DNA from 4 places in the Streptomyces sp. SCL15-4 genome. Region 4 is predicted to be linked to each of the others. Evidence: riboswitches for the same ligand, from Rfam matches in the RefSeq annotation. Region 4 holds a riboswitch; each other region holds the start of a gene.

Region 1 (5,826 bases), 5.0 Mb from region 4:
GCACCGACGTCAGCAGTGCGGAGAACGAGGCAGGCATCACCCGTACCGCGCGCGTGCCCAAGTACTACCGCTTGAAGAAGCATCTGCTCGACATGACGCAGACGCAGGCGCCGGGCACGCCGGTCCCGCCCGAACGCACGCTGGCCGCCGAGTTCGACACCTCCCGGACCACCGTGCGCCAGGCCTTGCAGGAACTGGTCGTGGAGGGCCGGCTCGAACGCATCCAGGGCAAGGGCACCTTCGTCGCCAAGCCCAAGGTCTCCCAGGCGCTCCAGCTCACCTCCTACACCGAGGACATGCGGGCCCAGGGCCTGGAGCCGACCTCGCAGCTGCTGGACATCGGGTACATCACCGCCGACGACCGGCTGGCCGAGCTGCTCGACATCACCACCGGCGGCCGTGTGCTGCGCATCGAGCGGCTGCGCATGGCCAACGGCGAGCCGATGGCGATCGAGACCACTCATCTGTCGGCCAAGCGCTTCCCGGCGCTGCGGCGCTCGCTGGTGAAGTACACCTCGCTGTACACCGCGCTCGCCGAGGTCTACGACGTCCACCTCGCCGAGGCCGAGGAGACCATCGAGACCTCCCTGGCCACTCCCCGCGAGGCGGGTCTGCTCGGCACCGACGTGGGCCTGCCGATGCTGATGCTCTCCCGCCACTCGCTGGACCTCGAGGGCAAGCCGGTGGAGTGGGTGCGGTCGGTCTACCGCGGGGACCGGTACAAGTTCGTCGCCCGGCTGAAGCGGCCGACGGAGTAACCGCCGGGCAACGGCGGTACGCGTTCGCTGAATCGATATACCGATATGCGGACGAGGGCTTCCGCTGCCATGACCCCGTCACCTAGATTTCCTGCTCATTACACAGGTGATCAGCAAGGGGACGGAGCCGTGGCATGTCCGAAACGCCTGAAGTGAGACCACCGGTGGTGACACCGGGCAGGGTGGTCATCGCCCTGTGTCTCGTCGCGCCCTTCGTGGCGATGCTGTGGGTCGGCTCGTACGCCAAGACCGACCCCACGCTCATCGGGGTGCCGTTCTTCTACTGGTACCAGATGCTCTGGGTGCTGATCTCCACCGCGCTCACCATGCTGGCGTACAAGCTCTGGCAGCGTGACCAGCGCGCCCGCAAGGAAGCGAACGGGGGTGCGGCGAAGTGAAGGACGGTGTCAACGGAGTCGCGCTCGGCGTCTTCATCTTCTTCTTCCTGGCCGTCACGGTCATGGGCTTCCTGGCCGCGCGCTGGCGCAGGGCCGAGAACGAGCACTCCCTGGACGAATGGGGCCTGGGCGGACGGTCGTTCGGTACCTGGATCACCTGGTTCCTGCTCGGCGGTGACCTGTACACGGCGTACACCTTCGTCGCCGTGCCGGCGGCGATCTACGCGGCGGGCGCGTCCGGCTTCTTCGCGGTGCCGTACACGATCCTCGTGTACCCGATGATCTTCACCTTCCTGCCCCGCCTGTGGTCGGTCTCGCACCGCCACGGGTACGTCACCACCTCCGACTTCGTGCGCGGCCGGTTCGGCTCGAAGGGGCTGTCGCTGGCGGTGGCGGTGACCGGCATCCTGGCGACGATGCCGTACATCGCGCTCCAGCTGGTCGGCATCCAGGCGGTGCTGGACGTGATGGGCGTCGGCGGCGGCGAGAACACCAACTGGTTCGTGAAGGACCTGCCGCTGCTCATCGCCTTCGGTGTGCTGGCGGCCTACACCTACTCCTCCGGCCTGCGCGCCCCCGCGCTGATCGCGTTCGTCAAGGACACGCTGATCTACATCGTCATCGTGGTGGCGATCATCTACATCCCGATCAAGCTGGGCGGGTTCGACGACATCTTCGCCAAGGCGGGCCATGCGTTCGGCCAGCTCAACCCGGCCACCGGCAAGCCGCGCGGAGCGGTGACGCCGCCGGAGGCGGGCCAGTGGACGTACGCCACGCTGGCGCTCGGCTCGGCGCTCGCGCTGTTCATGTACCCGCACTCGATCACCGCGACCCTGTCGTCCAGGAGCCGTGAGGTGATTCGCCGCAACACCACGATCCTGCCGCTGTACTCCCTGATGCTGGGACTGCTGGCGCTGCTGGGCTTCATGGCGATCGCGGCCGGAGTGAAGGTCTCCAACGGCCAGCTGGCCATCCCGCAGCTGTTCGAGGACATGTTCCCGGACTGGTTCACGGGCATCGCGTTCGCGGCGATCGGCATCGGGGCGCTGGTCCCGGCGGCGATCATGTCCATCGCGGCGGCCAACCTCTTCACCCGCAACATCTACAAGGACTTCATCAAGCCGAACGCGACGGCCGCGGAGGAGACCAAGGTCTCCAAGCTGGTCTCCCTGCTGGTGAAGGTCGGCGCCCTGGCCTTCGTGCTCACGATGGACAAGACCGTCGCCATCAACTTCCAGCTGCTGGGCGGCATCTGGATCCTCCAGACGTTCCCGGCGCTGGTCGGCGGCCTGTTCACCCGCTGGTTCCACCGCTGGGCGCTGCTGGCCGGCTGGGCGGTCGGCATGGTCTACGGCACGGTCGCGGCGTACGGGGTGGCCTCGCCGACGCAGAAGCACTTCGGCGGCTCCGCGAAGGAGATCCCCGGCATCGGTGAGATCGGCTACATCGGTCTGACGGCGTTCGTGCTGAACGTCCTGGTCACCGTGGTCCTGACGTTCGTCCTGAAGGCCGTGAAGGCCCCGGACGGCATCGACGAGACCAGGCCGGAGGACTACACGGCGGACTCCGGCGACCCGGGAGTCCAGGTGGAGCTGCCGCCCGCCACGGCCGGCGCCGGCCACTGAGGCACCGGGTCCACCCCGCGCGACGGGCCGCCGGAAGCACACTCACCGGCGGCCCGTCGCCGTACCCGCCCGGCGGATCCGGCGCCGTGTCCCGCTCCGGCCGGCACGCCGTCGCGCCGCCCGCGCCGGCCCCGGCGGGCGCCCGCAACCGCTCCCGCCGCCGCCCCGGCATCACGCTCCCCGGCCGCGCGTTGACGCACCGGAGCGGGGGCGACACAACATCTGGGGGTGATGAGGCAGCCCGGCACTAGATGTATGCTCGTGCTCGCTGTCGTCGCAGGGGAATCCGGTGCGAATCCGGAACTGTCCCGCAACGGTGTACTTGCGTGTCCGCGCGCCTGTTCAGTCCGAGGACCTGCCGGCAGCCCACCCGGCCGTCCGGTCCGGGTGCGTTCCGACGTCCGGGCCTCGTGGAATGGGCCGGCGGACGCGACGCCGTGCGCGCTCGTGGTCACCGCTGCCCTCCGCCAGGCTCCGTGCCGAGCGAGGGAGACCCCCACGTGACCATCGCGCCAGCAGACCCGGCTCCGGTCAGCGGACCGGAGACCGACGGTCCCGGTGCCGCGCTGCTGCGGACCTTGTCCGAGCTGACGGCCGACCTGCCCGACGCCGACCCCGGGCGGGTCGCCGCCGCCGCGCTGCGCGGCCGGTCCGCGCGGGCCGACGAGGCGGAACTGCGCGAGCTGGCCACGGAGGCCGCCGCCGGCCTGATCGCCGAGGACCCCGCCTACTCCAGGCTGGCCGCCCGGCTCCTCACCCTCGCGATCCGGGCCGAGGCCGCCTCCCAGGACGTGACCTCCTTCACCGGGTCGATCGCGGTCGGCCACCGCGAGGGCCTGGTCGCCGACCGCACCGCCGCGTTCGTCCGCATCCACGCCGAGCGGCTGGACGCGCTGGTGGAATCGGCCGTGGCGGAGGGCGCCGACGACCGCTTCGGCTACTTCGGCCTGCGCACCCTGCACAGCCGTTATCTGCTGCGTCACCCGATCACCCGCAAGGTCATCGAGACGCCCCAGCACTTCATGCTGCGCGTGGCCAGCGGCCTGGCCGAGGACGACACGGTCCGCTCCGTGGACGAGGTCGCCTCGCTCTACGGCCTGATGAGCCGCCTGGACTACCTGCCCTCCTCCCCCACCCTGTTCAACTCCGGCACCCGTCACCCCCAGATGTCGTCCTGCTATCTGCTGGACTCGCCCCTGGACGAGCTGGACTCCATCTACGACCGCTACCACCAGGTGGCCCGGCTGTCGAAGCACGCCGGCGGCATCGGGCTGTCGTACTCCCGGGTCCGCTCGCGGGGTTCGCTGATCCGGGGGACGAACGGGCACTCCAACGGGATCGTGCCGTTCCTGAAGACCCTGGACGCCTCGGTCGCCGCGGTGAACCAGGGCGGCCGGCGCAAGGGCGCCGCCGCCGTCTACCTGGAGACCTGGCACTCCGACATCGAGGAATTCCTCGAACTGCGCGACAACACCGGCGAGGACGCCCGCCGCACCCACAACCTCAACCTGGCCCACTGGATCCCCGACGAATTCATGCGCCGGGTCAACGCCGACGCCCAGTGGTCCCTGTTCTCCCCCGCCGACGTCCCCGAACTCGTCGACCTGTGGGGCACCGACTTCGACACCGCCTACCGCAAGGCCGAAGCCGCCGGCCTCGCCAAGAAGACCCTCCCCGCCCGCGAGCTGTACGGGCGGATGATGCGCACCCTGGCCCAGACCGGCAACGGCTGGATGACCTTCAAGGACGCCGCCAACCGCACCGCCAACCAGACCGCCGAGCCCGGCAGCGTCATCCACTCCTCCAACCTCTGCACCGAGATCCTCGAAGTCACCAACGACGGCGAGACGGCCGTCTGCAACCTCGGCTCCGTCAACCTCGGCGCCTTCGTCCGCGACGGCGGCATCGACTGGGACCGCCTGGACGCCACCGTCCGCACCGCCGTGACCTTCCTCGACCGCGTCGTGGACATCAACTTCTACCCCACCGAGCAGGCAGGGCGCTCGAACGCGAAGTGGCGGCCGGTCGGCCTCGGCGCGATGGGTCTCCAGGACGTCTTCTTCAAGCTGCGGCTGCCCTTCGACTCCGCCGAGGCCAAGGCGCTGTCCACGCGGATCGCCGAGCGGATCATGCTCGCCGCGTACGAGACGTCCGCCGACCTCGCCGAACGCAACGGCCCGCTGCCCGCCTGGCAGAAGACCCGCACGGCCCAGGGCGTCCTCCACCCCGACCACTACGACACCGAGTTCACCTGGCCCGAGCGCTGGGACGCCCTTCGTGAGCGCATCGCGAGGACGGGCATGCGGAACTCGCTGCTGCTGGCGATCGCGCCGACGGCCACCATCGCCTCGATCGCCGGTGTGTACGAGTGCATCGAGCCGCAGGTGTCCAACCTGTTCAAGCGCGAGACGCTGTCCGGCGAGTTCCTCCAGGTCAACTCCTACCTGGTGCGGGATCTGAAGGACCTCGGCGTCTGGGACGCCCGCACCCGCGAGGCCCTGCGCGAGGCCAACGGCTCCGTCCAGGACTTCCAGTGGATCCCCGACGAGATCCGCGCCCTGTACCGCACCGCCTGGGAGATCCCGCAGCGCGGCCTGATCGACATGGCCGCCGCCCGCACTCCCTACCTCGACCAGGCCCAGTCGCTGAACCTGTTCCTGGAGACGCCGACCATCGGCAAGCTCAGCTCGATGTACGCCTACGCCTGGAAGTCGGGCCTGAAGACCACGTACTACCTGCGTTCGCGCCCCGCGACACGCATCGCCCGCGCCGCCCAGGCGCAGCCCACCCTCCCCGCACAGGCCGCCGCGGACCCCGAAGCGGTCGCCTGTTCCCTGGAAAACCCCGAGTCCTGCGAGGCCTGCCAGTAATGACCCGCAACACCCGCCTGCTCGACCCCGGCTTCGAGCTGACTCTCCGCCCCATGCGCTACCCCGACTTCTACGAGCGCTACCGGGACGCCATCAAGAACACCTGGACCGTCGAGGAGGTCGACCTCCACTCCGACGTCGCGGACCTCGCCAAGCTCACCCCCGAGGAACACCA
Region 2 (5,826 bases), 3.9 Mb from region 4:
GCGCGGCTGCTGCCGGACGCGGCGCTCGGCGCCGAGCTGACCGCCGGCGTGCTGTTCCTGGCCGTGCTGCCGTCCACGGTCCAGTCCTCCATCGCCCTCACCTCCCTGGCCCGCGGCAACGTGGCCGCCGCACTGTGCTCCGCGTCGTTCTCCACGGTGCTGGGCGTGCTGCTCACCCCCGTACTGGCCGTCGCGCTGATCGGCGGCGGCAAGGGCGGCGGCGTTCCGGTCGGGTACGGCCAACTGGGCGACATAGCCGTCCAGTTGCTGCTGCCGTTCCTCGCCGGGCAGGCGGTGCGGCGCTGGATCTCCGGCTGGCTCGGCCGGCACCGCAAGGTGATCGGGCGCTGCGACCGGGGCTCGATCCTGCTCGTCGTCTACGCGGCGTTCAGCCAGGGCATGACCACCGGCATCTGGCAGCGGGTGTCCCCCGGCCGCCTCCTCCTGCTCGGCGCACTCGTGGCGGTGCTGCTCGCGCTCGCCCTGCTGCTCGCCGACCGCTCGGCGCGGGCGCTGCGGCTGCTCCGCGAGGACCGGGTGACGGCGGTCTTCTGCGGGGCGACCAAGAGCCTGGCGAGCGGGCTGCCGATGGCCTCCGTGCTGTTCCCGGCGGACGAGGTCGCCATGACCGTCCTGCCGCTGATGCTCTACCACACCCTCCAGCTGGTGGTCTGCGCCGCGCTCGCCCGCCGGCTCAGTCGGACGGCGCCGCCCGCACCGACCAGCGCTCTTCGACCCGCGCCAGCCGCCAGTACCCCAGCGCCGCCGCCCACACCGCCACGAACAGGCCGACGATGAGATAGCCGACGTTGCCCAGGTCCAGGCCGGCCACCCAGCCGGTGACCGGATCGCTGAGGTGGAACTTCTCGTGCAGGACGCCGACCAGTTCGATGGTGCCGATGAAGAAGGCCACGGCGATGGACAGGCCGGTGATGGCGAGGTTGTAGAAGACCTTGCGGACGGGGTTGGCGAACGCCCACTGGTAGGCGAAGTTCATGAACGTGCCGTCCAGGGTGTCGAACAGGCTCATCCCGGCGGCGAACAGCAGCGGCAGGCACAGGATGGCGTACCAGGGCAGGCCGGCCGCCGCGCCCGAGCCGGCCATCACCATCAGGGTGACCTCGGTGGCCGTGTCGAAGCCGAGCCCGAAGAGGAAGCCCAGCGGGTACATCTGCCCCGGCCGGGACACGGACCTGGTCAGCCGGCCCAGCAGCCGGTTCATGAACCCGCGCGAGTCCAGGTGCCGTTCCAGCTCCGTCTCGTCGTACGCTCCCGCCCGCATCGCCCGGAAGACCTTGAGGATGCCCGCCAGGGCCATCAGGTTCAGCGCGGCGATGAGATAGAGGAACGACCCGGAGATCGTCGTACCGAGCACCCCGAGCACCTGGTGGGTGGCGGAACCCTCGTTCATCACCTTCCCGGCCAGCGAGGTGCCGCCCGCGATCAGCAGCGCCAGCAGCACGACCACGCTGGAGTGCCCGAGCGCGAACCAGAACCCCACCGACACCGGCCGCTTGCCGTCGGCCATCAGCTTGCGGGTGGTGTTGTCGATCGCCGCGATGTGGTCGGCGTCGAAGGCGTGCCGCATCCCGAGGGTGTAGGCGGTGATCCCGAGCCCCACACCGAACACCTCGGTCCCGACCTTGTAGTGCCGGGGCGCGACCAGCAGATAGAGAATCCCGAACGCGACGACATGCAGGGCGAGGATCACCACCAGCAGCCCCGCCGTCTTGACGGTGTCCTCGCGTCGCCAGCGGAAAGAAGCAGCATCGGCCATCGGGTTCACGCTCCAGCACCTCGTGGATCACTTCGTGAGTTGCCGTGGCCGGTCTCCTGGCTTACGGGTCGTACGTCCGCCGTTCCTGCCTTCCCGGTCCTGCGACCAGTGGCCCGGCGGTGTGCCGGACGGAACGGGAACTCCCCGATCACAGTGGCGAGGGCCGCGTCGACCTTGCATCGACTTCCCGAGCACCACGGCCCGCCCACCGTAGAGGGGCTCGCGCTTTCCTGCATAGCTGCGCAGTCGGGCAGGTATTCAAGATCACATCGGCGCCTGCCAGGATGGGCCCATGCATCTCGTGCCTGCCGACCGTGCCGATCGTCGGACCATCGACGGTCACCGGGTGTGCGAGGCGATCGCCGCCATCGGCGACGCGGGGCGTCTGCGCACCTGGGCCGACCGTTTCTCGCTGCTGGCCGACGCCAACCGGCTCGCCCTGCTGCTCGCGCTGCACCGGACCGGGCCGCTGGCCGTCTCCGACCTCGCGATCGCCACGGGCATGAACGACCCGGCCGTCTCCCAGGCCCTGCGGCTGCTGCGCGCGGCGGGGGTCGTGGCGGGGGAGAAAGAGGGGCGCGTGGTGCGCTATCGGGTGGTGGACGAGGACGTACGGGGCCTGTTGGAGCACTGCGCCGCCTGAGCGCCCCCGAAAAGGTTCCCTTCCGGGCAATGTGGACAGATACAGATTCCCTACTGTCGTCCGTCCCTTGGGAGCCCGTATGGCAGACCGGCCGCCGGACCTCTCGTCCAGGAACCCCGACTGGTGGCGCCAGGCCGTCATCTACCAGGTCTATCCGCGCAGCTTCGCCGACGCCGACGGCGACGGCCTCGGTGACCTCCGGGGCCTGACCGAGCGGTTGACCCACCTCGCCGCGCTCGGCGTCGACGCCCTGTGGCTGAGCCCCTTCTACCCCTCCGAACTCGCCGACGGCGGCTACGACGTCATCGACCCGCGCGGTGTCGACGAGCGCCTGGGCACCTCGGACGACTTCGGCGCCCTGGTCGCCGAGGCGCACCGGCTGGGCCTGAAAGTCGTCGTGGACCTCGTGCCCAACCACACCTCCCATCTGCACCCCTGGTTCCAGGAGGCGCTGCGCGCCGGGCCCGGCTCGGCGGCCCGGGAGCGGTACGTCTTCCGGGCGGGACGCGGCGCGCGCGGTGAACTGCCGCCCACCGACTGGCAGTCGGTGTTCGGCGGCAGCGCCTGGCGGCGGGTGCCCGACGGCGAGTGGTACCTGCATCTGTTCGCTCCCGAGCAGCCCGACCTGAACTGGGACAACGAGGAGGTCCGCGCCGACTTCCGCACCACGCTGCGGTTCTGGTCCGACCGGGGCGTGGACGGTTTCCGCGTGGACGTCGCGCACGGCCTGGCCAAGGACCTCAACGAACCGCTGCGGGACCTCGGCGCCCTCGGCACGACCGGCGAGGCCGCCTTGCGGCACCTGCCGCCGGGCAGCCATCCGTACTGGGACCGGGACGAGGTGCACGAGATCTACCGCGACTGGCGCAAGATCTTCGACGCCTACCGGCCGCCGCGCATGGCCGTCGCCGAGGCCTGGGTGCCGGGCGAGCGGCGCGCGCTGTACGCCCGTCCCGACGAACTCGGCCAGGCGTTCAACTTCGAGTACCTGGAGGCCGGCTGGGACGCGGAGGAGCTGCGCGGGGTCATCGCCGACGCGCTGGTCACGGCCCGCGCCGCCGGGGCGCCCGCGACCTGGGTGCTGTCCAACCACGACGTCGTACGGCACGCCTCCCGGCTGGTGCTGCCGCCCGGCACCGACCCGGACGCCTGGCTGCTCACCCACGGCACGGCGCCCGCGGTCGACCCGGCGGCCGGGCTGCGGCGGGCGCGGGCGGCGACGCTGCTGATGCTGGCGCTGCCCGGCTCGGCGTATCTGTACCAGGGCGAGGAACTCGGCCTGCCCGAGGTCGCCGACCTGCCCGCGGAGGTGCTCCAGGACCCGATCTGGGAGCAGACCGGCCATACCCGCAAGGGCCGCGACGGCTGCCGGGTGCCGCTGCCGTGGACGACGACCGGGCCCTCGTACGGCTTCGGGCCCGGCGCCGGCTGGCTGCCGCAGCCGCCGTCCTTCGCGGCGTACGCGGTGGAGGCGCAGGCCGGTGTGGAGGGCTCCACGCTGGAGCTGTACCGCACGGCCCTGCGGCTGCGCCGCAAGCTGCTGGACGGCGAGACGCTGACCTGGACCCCGGACGCGCCCGCCGGGGTGCTGGACTTCAGCCGCAGCGCGACCTGGCGCAGTGTCACCAACCTGGGCACCGAGCCGGTGCCGCTGCCGGGCGGCGAGGTCCGTCTGAGCAGTGCACCGCTGCCGGGCGGCGGGGGGCTGCCACCGGACACCACCGTGTGGCTGGCCTAACCGGCCGGTGGGGCCGGGCTCGTTCCGGCCCCGGCTCCGGCTCCCGTGGTGCCGCCGCCCGCGATGCCGTCGATGTCCACCGGGGTGGAGGTGGCCGACGGCGGCGGGGTGAGGACCACCTCCGGCCGGCCGGCGGCCGGGGGCGGCGGGGTCAGGTCGGAGTCGGGCAGTTTCGGCGGGGTGGTCTGCTGGAACAGGGTCTGGTCGAAGTCGACCAGACCCGTCTTCTCCATCACGCTGATGTGGTCCAGCACGGTGTCGTTGGCCTGGTCGGCGAGGGCCCGGACCAGCGAGTTCTTCGTGGTGGAGCGGATCTTCGCGACCGTGTTGAAGATGGAGCCGTGGGTCATCCGCAGGATGTTGGCGAAGTCGGTGTCGAACTGCCTGCCGCTCTCGCCGTTCAACTGGCGGACGAAGCCCTGCTGTTGAGGGCTGGCCTCGTCGGGCAGCGTGATGTTCAGCATCGGGGCGATCTTCCGGCAGGTGGTGTCGAGCGCCGCGTGCCCGTCGACCAGGTGCCGGCTCGCCGTGACCACCGCCTTGGAGCCGCCCTTGCGCAGCCCGATCCGCCCGACCGGGTACTCCCACAGCCCGGCCGCCCGGACCTTCACCACGAAGTCCCGGTCCTGCTCGGTCAGCGGCCCCCACTGCGTGCTCGCGATGACCCGGTCCTGCGCACTGGAGACCTTGCTCAGGCCGAGCATGCCCGGATAGGCGAGCGCGGCGAGGGTCAGGGCCATCGCACCGCCCACGAACAGCGTTCCCGTCGCGTTCCGCGAAAAGCGCACCGTGCCTCCTGCCGAGGGTCTTTCCGTCCACGTCCGGACGCACGGGGGTGCGCGGGTCCGGTACGCACAAGCAGTACGGACGCGCGGCCCGTCGCTCTCAGCGGTGACGGGTAAAGATTGCTCCGGGCGCCGTTGGCCGAAGATTGACCACCGCGCGGCCGAAGGTTGACCTCCGCCCGGGAGAAACCGGACCAGGGGCGCGCCTAGATTCACCGCATGCCCGCACCGCCCTCCCCCCGCACCCCCGCCGCGCTGCCCGTCCTGCCCTACCGCAAGCCCACCGAGGGCCGCGACTACTGGGTGCTGGACGACGTCCTGCCCGACGTCGACGCCGTACGGCAGCGGTGCCTGGCCAAGGACGACTGGGTCCGCGGCCACCCGTACACCTCCGAGACCTGGCCGGGACTGCGCGCGGTGCCGGGCCTCGAACCGGATGAACTGGCCCGGGTGGAACGGCTGGTGAAGCGGGCGACCGGGGCGAAGGAGCTGTGGGTGCGGCGGGCGCCCGGCGGCGGCACCCTCGATCACAACTGCGTCCAGGTGGTCGGCGAGGGCGAGGGCGAGCCCCGCCCGCACACCGACTCCCGCGCGCTGTGCCGGTACGCGGCCGTGCTCTATCTCGGCCCCGACGCCCCCGAGGAGTGCGGAACCGCCTTCTACCGCCAGTCACTGCCCGGCGGCCGGCTCGGCGGCAACATCGTCCGGGCCCCGCACACCAACCTCGTCGAGGCGCTCGGCACCCGCTACGTCCCGGCGGACCACTTCGAGGAGGACGTCCGCGTCCCCCACCGCTACAACCGCCTGCTGCTCTACCACGCCAACCTGGTCCACAGCGCGATCGCCTACACGGGCCGCACCCTGCCGGACAAACGCATGACCG
Region 3 (5,826 bases), 1.6 Mb from region 4:
CCGCCGTGGTAGCCGCGCGCGCTCAGCTCGCCCACCGGCTTGCCGAGCAGCACGACCTGGCTGATCTGCTCGCCGCCGGGCTTGAGCAGCACCGGGTTCATCAGCGCGGTCGGCTCGATCCGGCAGGCCTGGGCCTGCATGGCCTGGGCCCGGCCGATCTCCGCGCCCTCCCGGGTCACGAACGAGTTCAGGGACATGTTCTGCGCCTTGAACGGCGCCACCTTCACGCCCTGGCGGACCAGCCACCGGCAGATCCCGGCCGTCACGACGCTCTTGCCGGCGTCCGAGGTGGTGCCGGCCACGAGGAGGCCACCGTTCACTTCCCACGTCCTTTCACCAGTGCGCGTGCGGCGAGCGTGGTGCCGAGGGCGAGCAGGCCGACGCGGCGGGAGAGCCGTACGGCCCGGTCGATGTCGGTGACCCGGACCGCGCGTCCGGTGCCGCCGTTGAGCACGGGCCGGTGCTCGACCCGGCCGCCGTAGGAGAGCGTTCCGCCCAGGCGCACGCCGAGGGCGCCCGCGAAGGCGGCCTCCACGGGACCGGCGTTGGGGCTCGGGTGCCTGCCCGCGTCGGCCTTCCAGGTGCGCAGGGCGCCGCGCGGGTCGGGTCCGGCGACGGCGGCGAGGACGGCGGTCAGCCGGGCGCCCGGCCAGCCGGCGACGTCGTCGAGGCGGGCGGAGGCCCAGCCGTAGCGGCGGTGGCGGGGCGACTTGTGGCCCACCATGGCGTCCAGGGTGTTGACGGCCCGGAACCCGAGCAGTCCCGGCACCCCGGCCACGGCTCCCCAGACCAGGGCGCCGACCACGGCGTCGGAGGTGTTCTCGGCGACCGACTCGACGACGGCCCGGGCGATCCCGTCGGCGTCCAGCGCCTGCGGGTCGCGGCCGCAGAGATGCGGCAGCCGGGCGCGGGCGGCGTCGACGTCTCCCGCCGCCAGGGCGCGTCCGACGGTGCGGGCCTCGCGGCCGAGCGTGGTGCCGCCGATGACGGCCCAGGTGGCGGCGGCGGTCAGCGCGACGGAGGCGGTACGGCAGGGGCGTACGGCGCGGGTGGCCAGCGCGCCCAGCGCGACGGCGCCACCGGCGCACACGGCGGTGTGCAGGGCGCCCCAGCCGCGGTGGTCGTGCCACAAGGCGCCTTCCACGGCCGTGGCCGCGCGGCCGAACGCGGCGACCGGGTGCCCGCGGCGGGGATCGCCGAGGAGCAGGTCGCCGAGGACGCCGGCGGCGGCGCCGTACGCGTATGTGCGATCGGCACCCATCGGCTCAGCCGGCCGTGGGCACAGGGGCGTTCCCGGTATGGGTCATACGGCAGCCGAGCATGGCGATTCATGTCCTCACTCAGGGTGTCCACGCCCTGGTTCGACGGATTCCGGCGGCGAGAGTTCCTGGCTCCCGGGGAGTTCTTCCCCGGTGACAGTGGCGGGACCGCGCCGGATTCGCACCGGCTTCCTCTTCTGCCGCCGTACATGGCCTGGGCAGTCCACCACGTGCCCGGAAGGGCCGTCAACTTGCCTTTGACCTGGGATGCCCGACTGTGCTGAGGCCCACATCGCCGGGGCGCCGGGCGGGCCCGACGGGACCGCTCCGGCATGCGTCCGCCCCGCCGGCTCCGGCGGACGGGCCGGTCGGCGGGGCGGGTCGCGGGGATCGGGGACGGGCGGTCAGCCCTTGCCCACGATCAGGTAGATGCCGTAGGCCACGGCCGCCGCGCAGGCCGCGAAGCAGGCGTAGGCGCCGGTGACGGCGAGCGCGGCGGAGCCGCCCTGGGCCGCGGCCCGCTCGCGGCGGGACAGGCCGTTGATGCCGAGGGTGAACAGGGCCACCAGGCCCACCGTGAACACCACGCTGGTGCCCAGAACGGAGCCGAGGGCCGCCCAGTCGATCTTCATGGGGATGCTTCCTTCAGTAACCGTGCGGGCGGGGTCAGACCGTGGCGGCCGGCGGAACGGCGGCGGGGGCCGGCTCGGTGGCCGGGGCGGGGATCGTGGCGGTCAGGTTCGCCGTCGTCAGTTCTCCGCCGACCGGGACCGTCAGGCCGTCGGTGATCTGACCGGCGGGCGGCGGGGTCACCGCGGCGATGGCGGCGGTGACGACACCGGCCGGCTCGCCGGTCTCCTCGACCACGTTGGTGTGGTCGACGACCTCGCGGCGGGAGATCTTCCAGATCGCGGCGCTCGCGGCGACCAGGAAGACGGCGACGGCGGCGGTGCCCCAGTCACCGAGGTCGGTGACGGACTCGGCGCCCGCGCCGACCAGCGCGGCGGCCGGCAGGGTGAGCACCCAGGCGACGGCCATGCGGGTCGCGGTGGACCAGCGGACCACGCCGCCCTTGCGGCCGAGGCCCGCGCCCATCACCGAGCCGGAGACGACGTGGGTGGTGGACAGGGAGAAGCCGAGGTGGGAGGAGGCCAGGATGGCGGTCGCGGCGCCGGTCTGGGCGGCGAAGCCCTGGCGCGGCTCCAGGTCGGTCAGGCCCTTGCCCATGGTGCGGATGATGCGCCAGCCGCCGATGTAGGTGCCGAGCGCGATGGCCAGGCCGGCGGAGAGGATCACCCAGGTGGGAGGGTTGGAGCCGGGGGCGAGGGAGCCGCCCGCGATCAGGGCCAGGGTGATGATGCCCATCGTCTTCTGGGCGTCGTTGGTGCCGTGCGCGAGGGAGACCAGGCCGGCGGAGGCGATCTGGCCGGCGCGGTAGCCCTTGCGGCTCGCCTCGGTGCCGGCGGTGCCGCCGACGCCGTAGGAGAGCCGGGTGGCCAGGAACGAGGCGAGGCCCGCCACGACCGGCGCGGCGACGGCCGGCAGCAGCACCTTGGTGACCAGGACGCCGCCGTGGACGGCGTCGAAGCCGGCGGAGGCGACGGTGGCGCCGACCAGGCCGCCCATCAGGGCGTGCGAGGAACTGGAGGGCAGGCCCACCAGCCAGGTCAGCAGGTTCCAGAGGATCGCGCCGACCAGGGCGGCGAAGATGACCTCGGGACGGATGCCGGTCTCGTCGACGAGACCCTTGGAGATCGTGTTCGCGACCTCCACGGAGAGGAAGGCGCCCGCAAGATTGAGGGCGGCGGACATGGTCACCGCGATCTTGGGCTTCAGGGCGCCTGTGGAGATGGTGGTGGCCATCGCGTTCGCGGTGTCGTGGAAACCGTTCGTGAAATCGAACGCGAGAGCGGTTACCACCACTATCGCGAGGATCAGCGAGAAGCTTTCCATTTACCCAGGCAATCGTTCGAGGTCGTTGGCTGGACGAACGTAGGCAACCTGAGTGAACGGAAGATGAACTGGGACGGGCGTGGTGGTGTCGGTAATGCCATGCCGGAGTCGTGTTTCGCGCCGCCGGGCCGGGCGCCCCTTGGCTACCGGGTCCGCGCGAAGATCCGCAGCCGGTCCAGGGTGCCGTTGAAGAGATCCTGGTCACCCGGCAGCGTGCCCGTCGTGCGGTACTGCCAGAACGTCCAGTACCGCCAGCCGCCGGGCAGCGTCCCCGGCCGTGCCGCGCCGTGCCGGGCGATCCACAGCGGGTGGTCCTTGGAGAAGGCGCGGCTGTTGCCGGTGCACAGTTTCCACCACTGGGTCGTCGTGTAGATCACCGGGCGGCGGCCCGTCCGGCGCCGGGTCTCGTCGCTGAACGAACGGATCCAGCCGACCATGCCCTTCTTGCTCAGCCCGTAGCACCTGCGCCGCGCGTTGTACGGGTTGTACTCGATGTCGAGCGCCGGCGGCAGCGTCCAGCCGTCCGCCCGCCAGCCGCCGCCGTGTTGCACGAAGTACGCGGCCTGCTTGGCGCCGGAGGACCGGTCCGGGAGGGCGAAGTGGTACGCGCCCCGGATCAGCCCCGCCTTGCGGGCGCCGGAGTACTGCCCGGCGAAGTAGGGGTTGCGGTAGCCCGTGGACTCGGTCGCCTTGACGTAGGCGAACCGCGCGCCCTTCTTCCGGGCGGCCGGCCAGTCCACGGTCCGCTGGTGGGACGACACGTCGTGGCCCTTGGGCGGCTTGGCCGCGGCGGTCGCGGGGCCGGTGAGGGCGAGGACCGCCGCCACGGCCGCCGCCAGGACGCTCGCGCGGCGACGGGCAAGGGTGGGTACACGGGCCATGCGGCTCCCCCGGGGATGGCGGTCGACGGGCGCGCCGGGCCTCGGGAGCGGCGGCGGCCGTGGGGTGGGCAGGAGGCAGTCATTCAAGGTCCGCCGCTCACCGAAGTGGCGTCGATTTAAGGCGTTTCACCCCTAATTCCGCCCATTCGGCCCCACGGCTCCCGGCCCGGAACCACCGCCCCGCCCGCTCCCCGCACCGCCCCGGCGGCTGGCAGGATCACCGCATGGCTGAACCGCGACGGAACGTGGAAGACGGGCGACCGGACGAACGGCGGGACACGGGGCCGGCCGGGGTGGAGGGGGCCGGGCCGGGCGATGAGGCGGCCGGGGCGGGGCAGGACGTGGCGCGGCTCTGGGACGAGGTGGTCGCCACGGCGCGGCGGACCGTCCTCGACGGACTGGTGGTCGGCACCTCCGGCAACGTCTCCGCCCGCGTCGGCGACCTGGTGCTGGTCACCCCCTCCGGCGTGCCCTACGACCGGCTCACCCCGGCCGACCTCACCGGCGTCGACCTCACCGGCCGCCAGGTGCTCGGCCGCCTCGTGCCGACCAGCGAGCTGCCCATGCACCTCGCCGTCTACCGCACCACCGACGCCCGCGCGGTCGTCCACACCCACGCCGTGCACGCCACCGCGGTCTCCACGCTCGTCCCCGAGCTGCCGCTGGTCCACTACATGGCCGCCGCCCTCGGCGGTCCCGTACGGGTCGCCCCCTACGCCGCCTACGGCACCGACGAACTGGCCGGGAACATGCTCCGCGCCCTCGACGGCCGCTCCGGCTGCCTGCTCCGGAACCACGGCACGGTCACCTACGGCGCCACCCTCGATCAGGCCTACGACCGCACCGCCCAGCTGGAGTGGATGTGCCGCCTGTGGCTGACGGCGTCGTCGGTGCCGGGCCTGAGCCCGTCCCTGCTGACCGAGGCACAACTCGCGGAGGCCGGGGAACTCTTGAAGGGATACGGCCAACGGAGGTGATCCCCTTGCCGAGCGGCAACCCGTCCCGCGCCCCGCGGACCGCACCCGCCCCGCCGGTACCCTACGTCCCGCCCGGTCGGCCCCGGCCGCTCCACCCGGCCCTGCCGGACCGTCTCACCGCACGCGCGCGGGCCCAGCCGGCACCGTCCGCGCCCGCGCGGACCGCGCCGGCCCTGCTCGGCCGCGTCCTGCCGGCCGCGCTGGCCCACCTCCGCCGGGCCTGGCCGCCTCCGCTCACCGCACTCCGCCGCGCCCTGCCGGACCGCTCCGCCCCGCTGCTCCCGCGTTCCTCACCCCGCCCCGCGCCTCCGCTGGCCGCCGTCCGCCGTCCCCCTGACACTGGAGCCGTGCGTACCGTCACCGCGACCGCCAGTGCGGTCACCGCCGCCCTGGCCGCCGGCACGGCCTCCGTGGTCGCCGGCCGGCTCGCCAGCGACGCCGCGCTGAAGGTGTCCGCGGGCCGTCCGCTGCCCACCGAGCCCCGGCTCACCGTGCACGGCACGGCCGCCGGCCGGATCACGCTCACCCGTGACCTGGCCGCCCTGCGCCCCGGTGTCTACGGCCTCGCCGGCGACGGCTCGCACGCGGTCGTCGGCGCCGTCCTGGAGGACACCCCGCACGCCGCCGACACCGTCGTACGGCGCCTGGAACGCGTCACCCACGGCACCTTCGCGCCCGGCGACGCCGCCTGGCTCACCCCCAACCTGTACGTCGGCACCCCCCGCGCCGCCCTCGGCCTGGACCACGCCGACGTCG
Region 4 (5,826 bases):
ACCGCGGCTGGTCGTACGACCCGGACATGCTCACACCCGAAGAGATCGCGGTCTATGTGCGCGCCTACCAGCAGCCCGGTGCCGTACGCGGGTCCTGCATGGACTACCGCGCGGCACCCCAGGACGTCGCCCAGGACCAGGAGGACGCGGACACGCTCATCGACTGCCCCGTGCTGACTCTGTGGGGCGAGGACTTCAGCGCCGTCGGACAGGCCTACGACGTCCTCGACGTGTGGAGGGGCATGGCCCGCGACGTCCGCGGAGTGCCCATCGCCCGGTGCGGACACCTGTGCCAGGAGGAGCGACCGGACGTCGTCAACCGCGAACTCCTGGACTTCCTCGCCGACTGGAGCGGCTGACCGTGCACCGCCCGCGAGCACGCACAGACCACAAGCAGGGCACTGACGGACAAACACACCTCGCCCGCCGACTCTAAGGTCGCTCACATACCGGCGGCATCCCGCTCACCGCGATCCGCCCCGGCCGGCAGGCCGTCCCGCACCCCGCCCACGCCTTGCGAAAGAGAGCACTCCCATGTCCCGTTCCCCCAAGCCGACCGTCGTCCTCGTCCACGGCGCGTTCGCCGACGCCTCCAGCTACGCCCAGGTGATCCCCCGGCTCCTCGCCCGCGGTCTGGACGTGGTCGCCCCGGCCGTCCCCAACCGCAGCCTGATCGGTGACGCCGCCTACGTCGCCTCGATCGTCCGCCAGATACCCGGCCCCGTCGTCCTGGTGGGCCACTCCTACGGCGGCGCCGTCATCACGGTCGCCGGGACCGAGGACAACGTCGAGGCACTGGTCTACCTCGCGGGTTACGCCCTGGAGAAGGGCGAGAGCCTCGGCGAACTCCAGGGCCGCTTCCCGGACTCCGACCTCGCCGCCGCCCTCGTCTACACGCCCTTCCCCATCGAGGGCTCGACCGAGAACGGCACCGACGTGTCGGTCCGGCCCGACCGGTTCCCGGCCATCTTCGCCGCCGACGTCGACGTCCGCCTCGCCGAGGTCCTCGCCGTCTCCCAACGCCCCCTCGCCGCCCAGGCGTTCGCCGACGCGGCACCGGCCGCCGCCTGGCGGACCAAGCCCTCCTGGGGCCTGGTCGCCTCGTCCGACCACACCATCAACCCGGACGTGGAGCGCTACGGCTACCAGCGGGCCGGCATGACCACCGTCGAGGTCGACTCCTCCCACCTGGTGATGCTCTCCCACCCCGAGCGCGTCGTCGACCTGATCGAGGAAGCCGTCCGGGCCACCTCCGCCTGAGACACCGGCTGCCGAGCCCGCCCCTTTCACAGAGAGCCACCCATGAACGCACCGATCTCACGCCGTACCGTGACCGCGTCCCTCCTGGCCGGCGCCGCCGCGCTGGGCACCGCGGGCGCCGCGTACTCCGCGCCGGCGACGGCCCATGACACGGGCAGACCGCACGCGCGCCCGGACACACCCACCGTGGTCCTGATCCACGGCGCGTTCGCCGACGCCTCCAGCTGGAGCGGAGTCGTCGAGCGCCTCCAGCGGCGCGGCCACCGCGTGCTGGCGCCGGCCCTGCCGCTGCGCGGACTGGCGAGCGACGCCGCCTACATCCGCAGTGTCCTCGACAGCGTCACCGGTCCGGTCGTGCTGGTGGGCCACTCCTACGGCGGAGCGGTCATCAGCCAGGCCGCGGCCGACGCCCCGCACGTCAAGGCGCTCGTCTACGTCGCCGCCTTCGTACCCGAGGTCGGGGAGAGCGCGCTCCAGCTCACCGACAGATTCCCCGGGAGCACCCTGGGACAGGCCACCGTCACCCAGTACTACCCGCTGCCCGGCGGCGGACAGGGCGAGGAACTGGTCATCAAAAAGGACCTGTTCCGCCGGCAGTTCGCGGCCGGCGTCCCCGTCCGAACCGCCCAGGTCATGGCCGCGGGACAGCGGCCGATCGCCCTCGCCGCGCTCCGGGAACCCGCCACCGCCGCCGCGTGGAAGACGATCCCCAGCTGGTACCTCGTGGCGACCGAGGACCGCAACATCCCGCCGGCCGCCGAGCGCTGGATGGCCGAGCGTGCCCGCGCCCGCACCGTCGCCGTCCGCGCTCCGCACGCGGTGTCCGTGAGCGACCCCGGGCCCGTGACCGACCTGATCCTGAGCGCCGCCCGCTCCGTTCGCCCCGGACACTGACCGCGGCCGGCGGAGTCCACGACGCGCAGGACGTCCGGCACGCCCGACGTCCTGCGCCACGACGTCCTCCGTCGGCCAGGAGGCCCGCCGTGTGCCCGAGGACGACGCCTGGCGCCGTGCGGCGAGGCCGACGGCCGGAGAGGACCTCTCCGACCGCGTTCTCCGGGCGGAGCGCCCGAGGTCCCCACGCCGTGCGCGGGCTTCATCAGACAGGCCCCTGACCGGCGGCCCCGGACGAGTCCGACGACCCGACGACCTCCGACCGGCCTGCTCCGGCACCGGCGAGCCGCGACAGAGGTCCGCCGGCCGAACCCGGCACACCACCCGCACATCACCTGATGCAGAAGGCAGATCCCATGCCCCCATTCCTCGCAAGGACGCGCACCGGTCTCCTGGCCTCCGCCGTGGCGGCAGCCCTCGCCGTGACGGCCGCCGGCCCCGCGACCACGGCGACCGCCGGCACCCGGCCGGACGTGCGCGTCGTGGCCCACCTGGACATCACCACCGGACAGCGACCGGAGAACATCACCCTGGAACCCGGTGGCAGCGCCGTCGTCACCTTCGCCTACAGCCGCCGGATCGCCCGTATCAGCCCCGACGGCACGGTCCGCGTCCTGGCCACCCTGCCCGAACCGCCGGCCGGCTCCACCACCCCCGCCCTCACCTCACCCTTCCTCGGCGGTATCGTCCGCGCCCACGACGGAACGCTGTACTTCCTGTACGCCACCGGAAGCAGCGATCTGACCGGCCTGTGGCGCCTGCGCCCCGGCGGCACCCCGCAGCGCATCGCCGCACTCCCGGCCGACGGCCTGCCCAACGGCCTGGCCCTCGACCGCCACGAACACCGGCTGTACGTCGCCGACTCGGTCCTCGGCACCGTCTGGCGGGTGCCCGTCACCGGAGGCACGCCCACCCGCTGGGCCGCCGCACCCGAACTGGCCGCCGCGGGATTCCTCGGAGCCAACGGCATCAAGGTCCACCACGGCGCGGTCTGGGTGTCCAACCTGGACCGGGGCACCGTGCTCCGCTTCCCGGTCACCCGGCAGGGGACGGCCGGCCGCGTCGAGACCCGGGCGACCGGCCTGGCCGGCATCGACGACTTCGCGTTCACCGGCCACGGCGACACCCTCCTCGCCGCGATCAACGCGGACAACGAGATCGCCCTGGTCCGGCCCGGCGGCCGGCACCGGGTGGTGCTCACCGGCGCCGACGGACTGGAGAACCCGACTTCGCTCGCCGTACGGGGCACCACCGCCTACATCGCCAGCGGCGCCTACTTCACCGACGACGACCCCAACCTCCTGGCCGCCCCCGTCGCCCCGCGCCGATAGGCCGGCCGACGCCACCCCGCCCCCACGAGAGGAAACTCCGATGACACAGCCCCACACCACCCCGGCGGCACCGGCGGCGTTCGATCCCGACGCCTTCCACGTGGTGCCGGCCAGGACGTTCGAGGACCTGCGCGTCGGCGAGGTCTTCCGGGCGCCCAGCCGCACCCTGACGGACGCCCACGCCGCCGCCTTCCAGACCGTCTCCGCGGACAACCACCCGGTGCACTACGACGCCGAATGGGCACGCAGACACGGCCACTCGGCGCCGGTGGTGCACGGCCTGCAGGTCCTCGCCTTCACCGCCCCCGGCGCCACCCTGTTCCCGCACTTCATCGGCGAGGTGTTCGTCAGCTTCCTCGAACTCTCCTGCGCCTTCCTGGCCGAAGTGCACTCCGGGGACACCCTCTACCCGGCCCTCACCATCACCGCCCTGGAGCCCCGGGGCGACGACGGAGTGGTGACCACGTCCGCCACCGTCCACAACCAGCGCGGCGAACTCGTGCTGTCCGGTCAGCACAAGTACCTGCTGCGGCGCCGGTGACCCCGGGAAGAGACATGACGCGCCGCATCCTCCTTCCCGGCGTGCTCCTCGGCTGCGCCGTACTGGCCGGCTGCACGGACCGGAGCACGGACGGCACCGCGCAGGACGGCCCGAGCGGGCCCGGCCCCTCGGCACCGGCGAGGACCGCCGGCCCGGCACCTTCCGGCAACGGCCCGTCCGGCGCCCGTGACGCCGCACCGACACCGTCGCCCGGCGACGGCACCGCGTCACCAGGGTCCGCCGCACCGGCGACGACAGGCCGCTGCCACACCGCCGACCTGAGGGCGTCCATCGGGGCCGACCATCCCGGCGCCGGGCAGGCGGACTTCGCCATCGTCCTGACCAACGTCTCCCGCGGCACCTGCACGGTGTCCGGCTTCCCCGGCGTGGCGTTCGTCGACGGCGCGGGCGAGGCGGTCACCCCGGACCCCGAGCGGGCCACCGGCGAGAAGAGGCGGACCGTGACGCCGGCCCCCGGAGCCGGCGCCTGGTCGGCGATGACGTACGCCCGTCCGGCGAGCACCGGCGTCACCACCGTGACACCGGCGACCGTCCTCGTCACGCCGCCCGACGAGACGGCCCCGATCCCGGTCCGCTGGACGGGCGGCGAGGTCTCCGACACGGGCAAGGCGTCCGTGCCCCGGGTGAGCCCTCTGCGACCGGGCGAGGGCGCCTGACCCGGGGACACACAGCGGCACGAGACGGCGGACCCGGGGGCCGAAAGAGCCGCCGGGGACCGTTTGTTAGGCTGCCCTTGCCTCCCGTGGGGGAAGTCCGGTGAGAGTCCGGCGCTGACCCGCAACGGTGTGCACGGCACCGGATCCACCGGTCGCCGTGCGAGCCCGATCGCCTGCGGGGGCGTACCGACCCGTTGACTGCTCGCCGTGGACTGCGAGAGGGGATCGCCCGGCCGGGTACGGCCGCGCGGGCTGCTCCTGCTCGACGTCCAGCCGGCGGCCCGTGTGAAGGACGGCCCACCCGTGCGCCGAAGTACGGCTCCCAGCCGCATACCCGTGCCGCCGCTCAGCCTGTCCCTGGCGCTGGTGCTGCTGTTGTCCCTCGTGGGCGGTGTCAAGCTCGGTGCGGCCGACGTCGGCTGGGCGGAGGCGGCGCGCTTCCTGTGGGCCGGGCTCACCGGCGGTGGCGTGCGCGCGAGCGACGCGGCCGCTTACACCATCGTCTGGGAGATCCGGCTGCCGCGGGTGCTGCTCGGCGCCGTGGCCGGAGCGGGCCTCGCGACCGTCGGCGTGGCCGTGCAGGCACTGGTGCGCAACGCGCTGGCCGACCCCTTCGTCCTCGGCGTCTCCTCGGGCGCGGCGGTGGGCGCCAACGCCGTGATCCTCCTCGGCGCGTTCGCCGGACTCGGGGTGTGGGCGCTGTCCGCCTCGGCCTTCGTCTCCGCACTCGCGGCCATGGCGCTCGTATACGCGGTGGCCCGCTCACCGCGGGGCCTGACGCCGCTGCGGCTGATCCTCACCGGTACGGCGCTGGCGTACGGCTTCGAGGCCGTCACCACGGTCATGGTGTTCGGCGCGGCCCGGGGCGAGGCCGCCAGGTCGGCGATGATGTGGCTGCTGGGCAGCCTGGGCGGTGCCACCTGGGCGCAGGTGCCGCTCGCCGCGATCACCGTGGCGGCCGGCTGGGCCTGGCTGCGCCGGCGGGCCGAGTCGCTCAACGCGCTCGCCATGGGCGACGAGACCGCGGCCGCGCTCGGCGCCGTACCGGCCCGGCTGCGCCGGGAGCTGTTCCTCGTCACCGCGGCCGTGACCGGGACGGTGGTGGCGGTCAGCGGGGCCATCG

What was found. Region 4 has a riboswitch for cobalamin ahead of SCK26_RS36260 (iron ABC transporter permease). Riboswitches for the same ligand answer to the same signal wherever they lie in the genome.
Region 1: linked by a shared signal. The riboswitch ahead of SCK26_RS13035 (ribonucleoside-diphosphate reductase subunit alpha) and the one ahead of SCK26_RS36260 (iron ABC transporter permease) in region 4 are both predicted to bind cobalamin.
Region 2: linked by a shared signal. The riboswitch ahead of SCK26_RS18145 (HoxN/HupN/NixA family nickel/cobalt transporter) and the one ahead of SCK26_RS36260 (iron ABC transporter permease) in region 4 are both predicted to bind cobalamin.
Region 3: linked by a shared signal. The riboswitch ahead of SCK26_RS28680 (cobalamin biosynthesis protein) and the one ahead of SCK26_RS36260 (iron ABC transporter permease) in region 4 are both predicted to bind cobalamin.

What each region holds. Positions count from the first base shown of each region.
Region 1 is NZ_JAOBTQ010000001.1:3,051,473-3,057,298, forward strand. It holds gene SCK26_RS13020 (GntR family transcriptional regulator) at 1-758, shown strand, start outside; gene SCK26_RS13025 (DUF3311 domain-containing protein) at 893-1,156, shown strand; gene mctP (monocarboxylate uptake permease MctP) at 1,153-2,781, shown strand; cobalamin riboswitch at 3,024-3,159, shown strand; gene SCK26_RS13035 (ribonucleoside-diphosphate reductase subunit alpha) at 3,282-5,651, shown strand; gene SCK26_RS13040 (ribonucleotide-diphosphate reductase subunit beta) at 5,651-5,826, shown strand, end outside.
Region 2 is NZ_JAOBTQ010000001.1:4,149,926-4,155,751, forward strand. It holds gene SCK26_RS18140 (bile acid:sodium symporter family protein) at 1-798, shown strand, start outside; gene SCK26_RS18145 (HoxN/HupN/NixA family nickel/cobalt transporter) at 695-1,777, opposite strand; cobalamin riboswitch at 1,806-1,991, opposite strand; gene SCK26_RS18150 (ArsR/SmtB family transcription factor) at 2,070-2,420, shown strand; gene SCK26_RS18155 (glycoside hydrolase family 13 protein) at 2,500-4,158, shown strand; gene SCK26_RS18160 (DUF4142 domain-containing protein) at 4,155-4,898, opposite strand; gene SCK26_RS18165 (DUF6445 family protein) at 5,163-5,826, shown strand, end outside.
Region 3 is NZ_JAOBTQ010000001.1:6,396,470-6,402,295, forward strand. It holds gene SCK26_RS28675 (cobyric acid synthase) at 1-320, opposite strand, end outside; gene SCK26_RS28680 (cobalamin biosynthesis protein) at 317-1,261, opposite strand; cobalamin riboswitch at 1,359-1,502, opposite strand; gene SCK26_RS28685 (hypothetical protein) at 1,664-1,891, opposite strand; gene SCK26_RS28690 (inorganic phosphate transporter) at 1,926-3,212, opposite strand; gene SCK26_RS28695 (lysozyme) at 3,356-4,093, opposite strand; gene SCK26_RS28700 (class II aldolase/adducin family protein) at 4,318-5,070, shown strand; gene SCK26_RS28705 (alpha/beta hydrolase) at 5,418-5,826, shown strand, end outside.
Region 4 is NZ_JAOBTQ010000001.1:8,044,881-8,050,706, forward strand. It holds gene SCK26_RS36230 (alpha/beta fold hydrolase) at 1-359, shown strand, start outside; gene SCK26_RS36235 (alpha/beta hydrolase) at 535-1,260, shown strand; gene SCK26_RS36240 (alpha/beta hydrolase) at 1,303-2,154, shown strand; gene SCK26_RS36245 (hypothetical protein) at 2,511-3,485, shown strand; gene SCK26_RS36250 (MaoC family dehydratase) at 3,526-4,026, shown strand; gene SCK26_RS36255 (DUF4232 domain-containing protein) at 4,041-4,703, shown strand; cobalamin riboswitch at 4,764-4,899, shown strand; gene SCK26_RS36260 (iron ABC transporter permease) at 5,007-5,826, shown strand, end outside.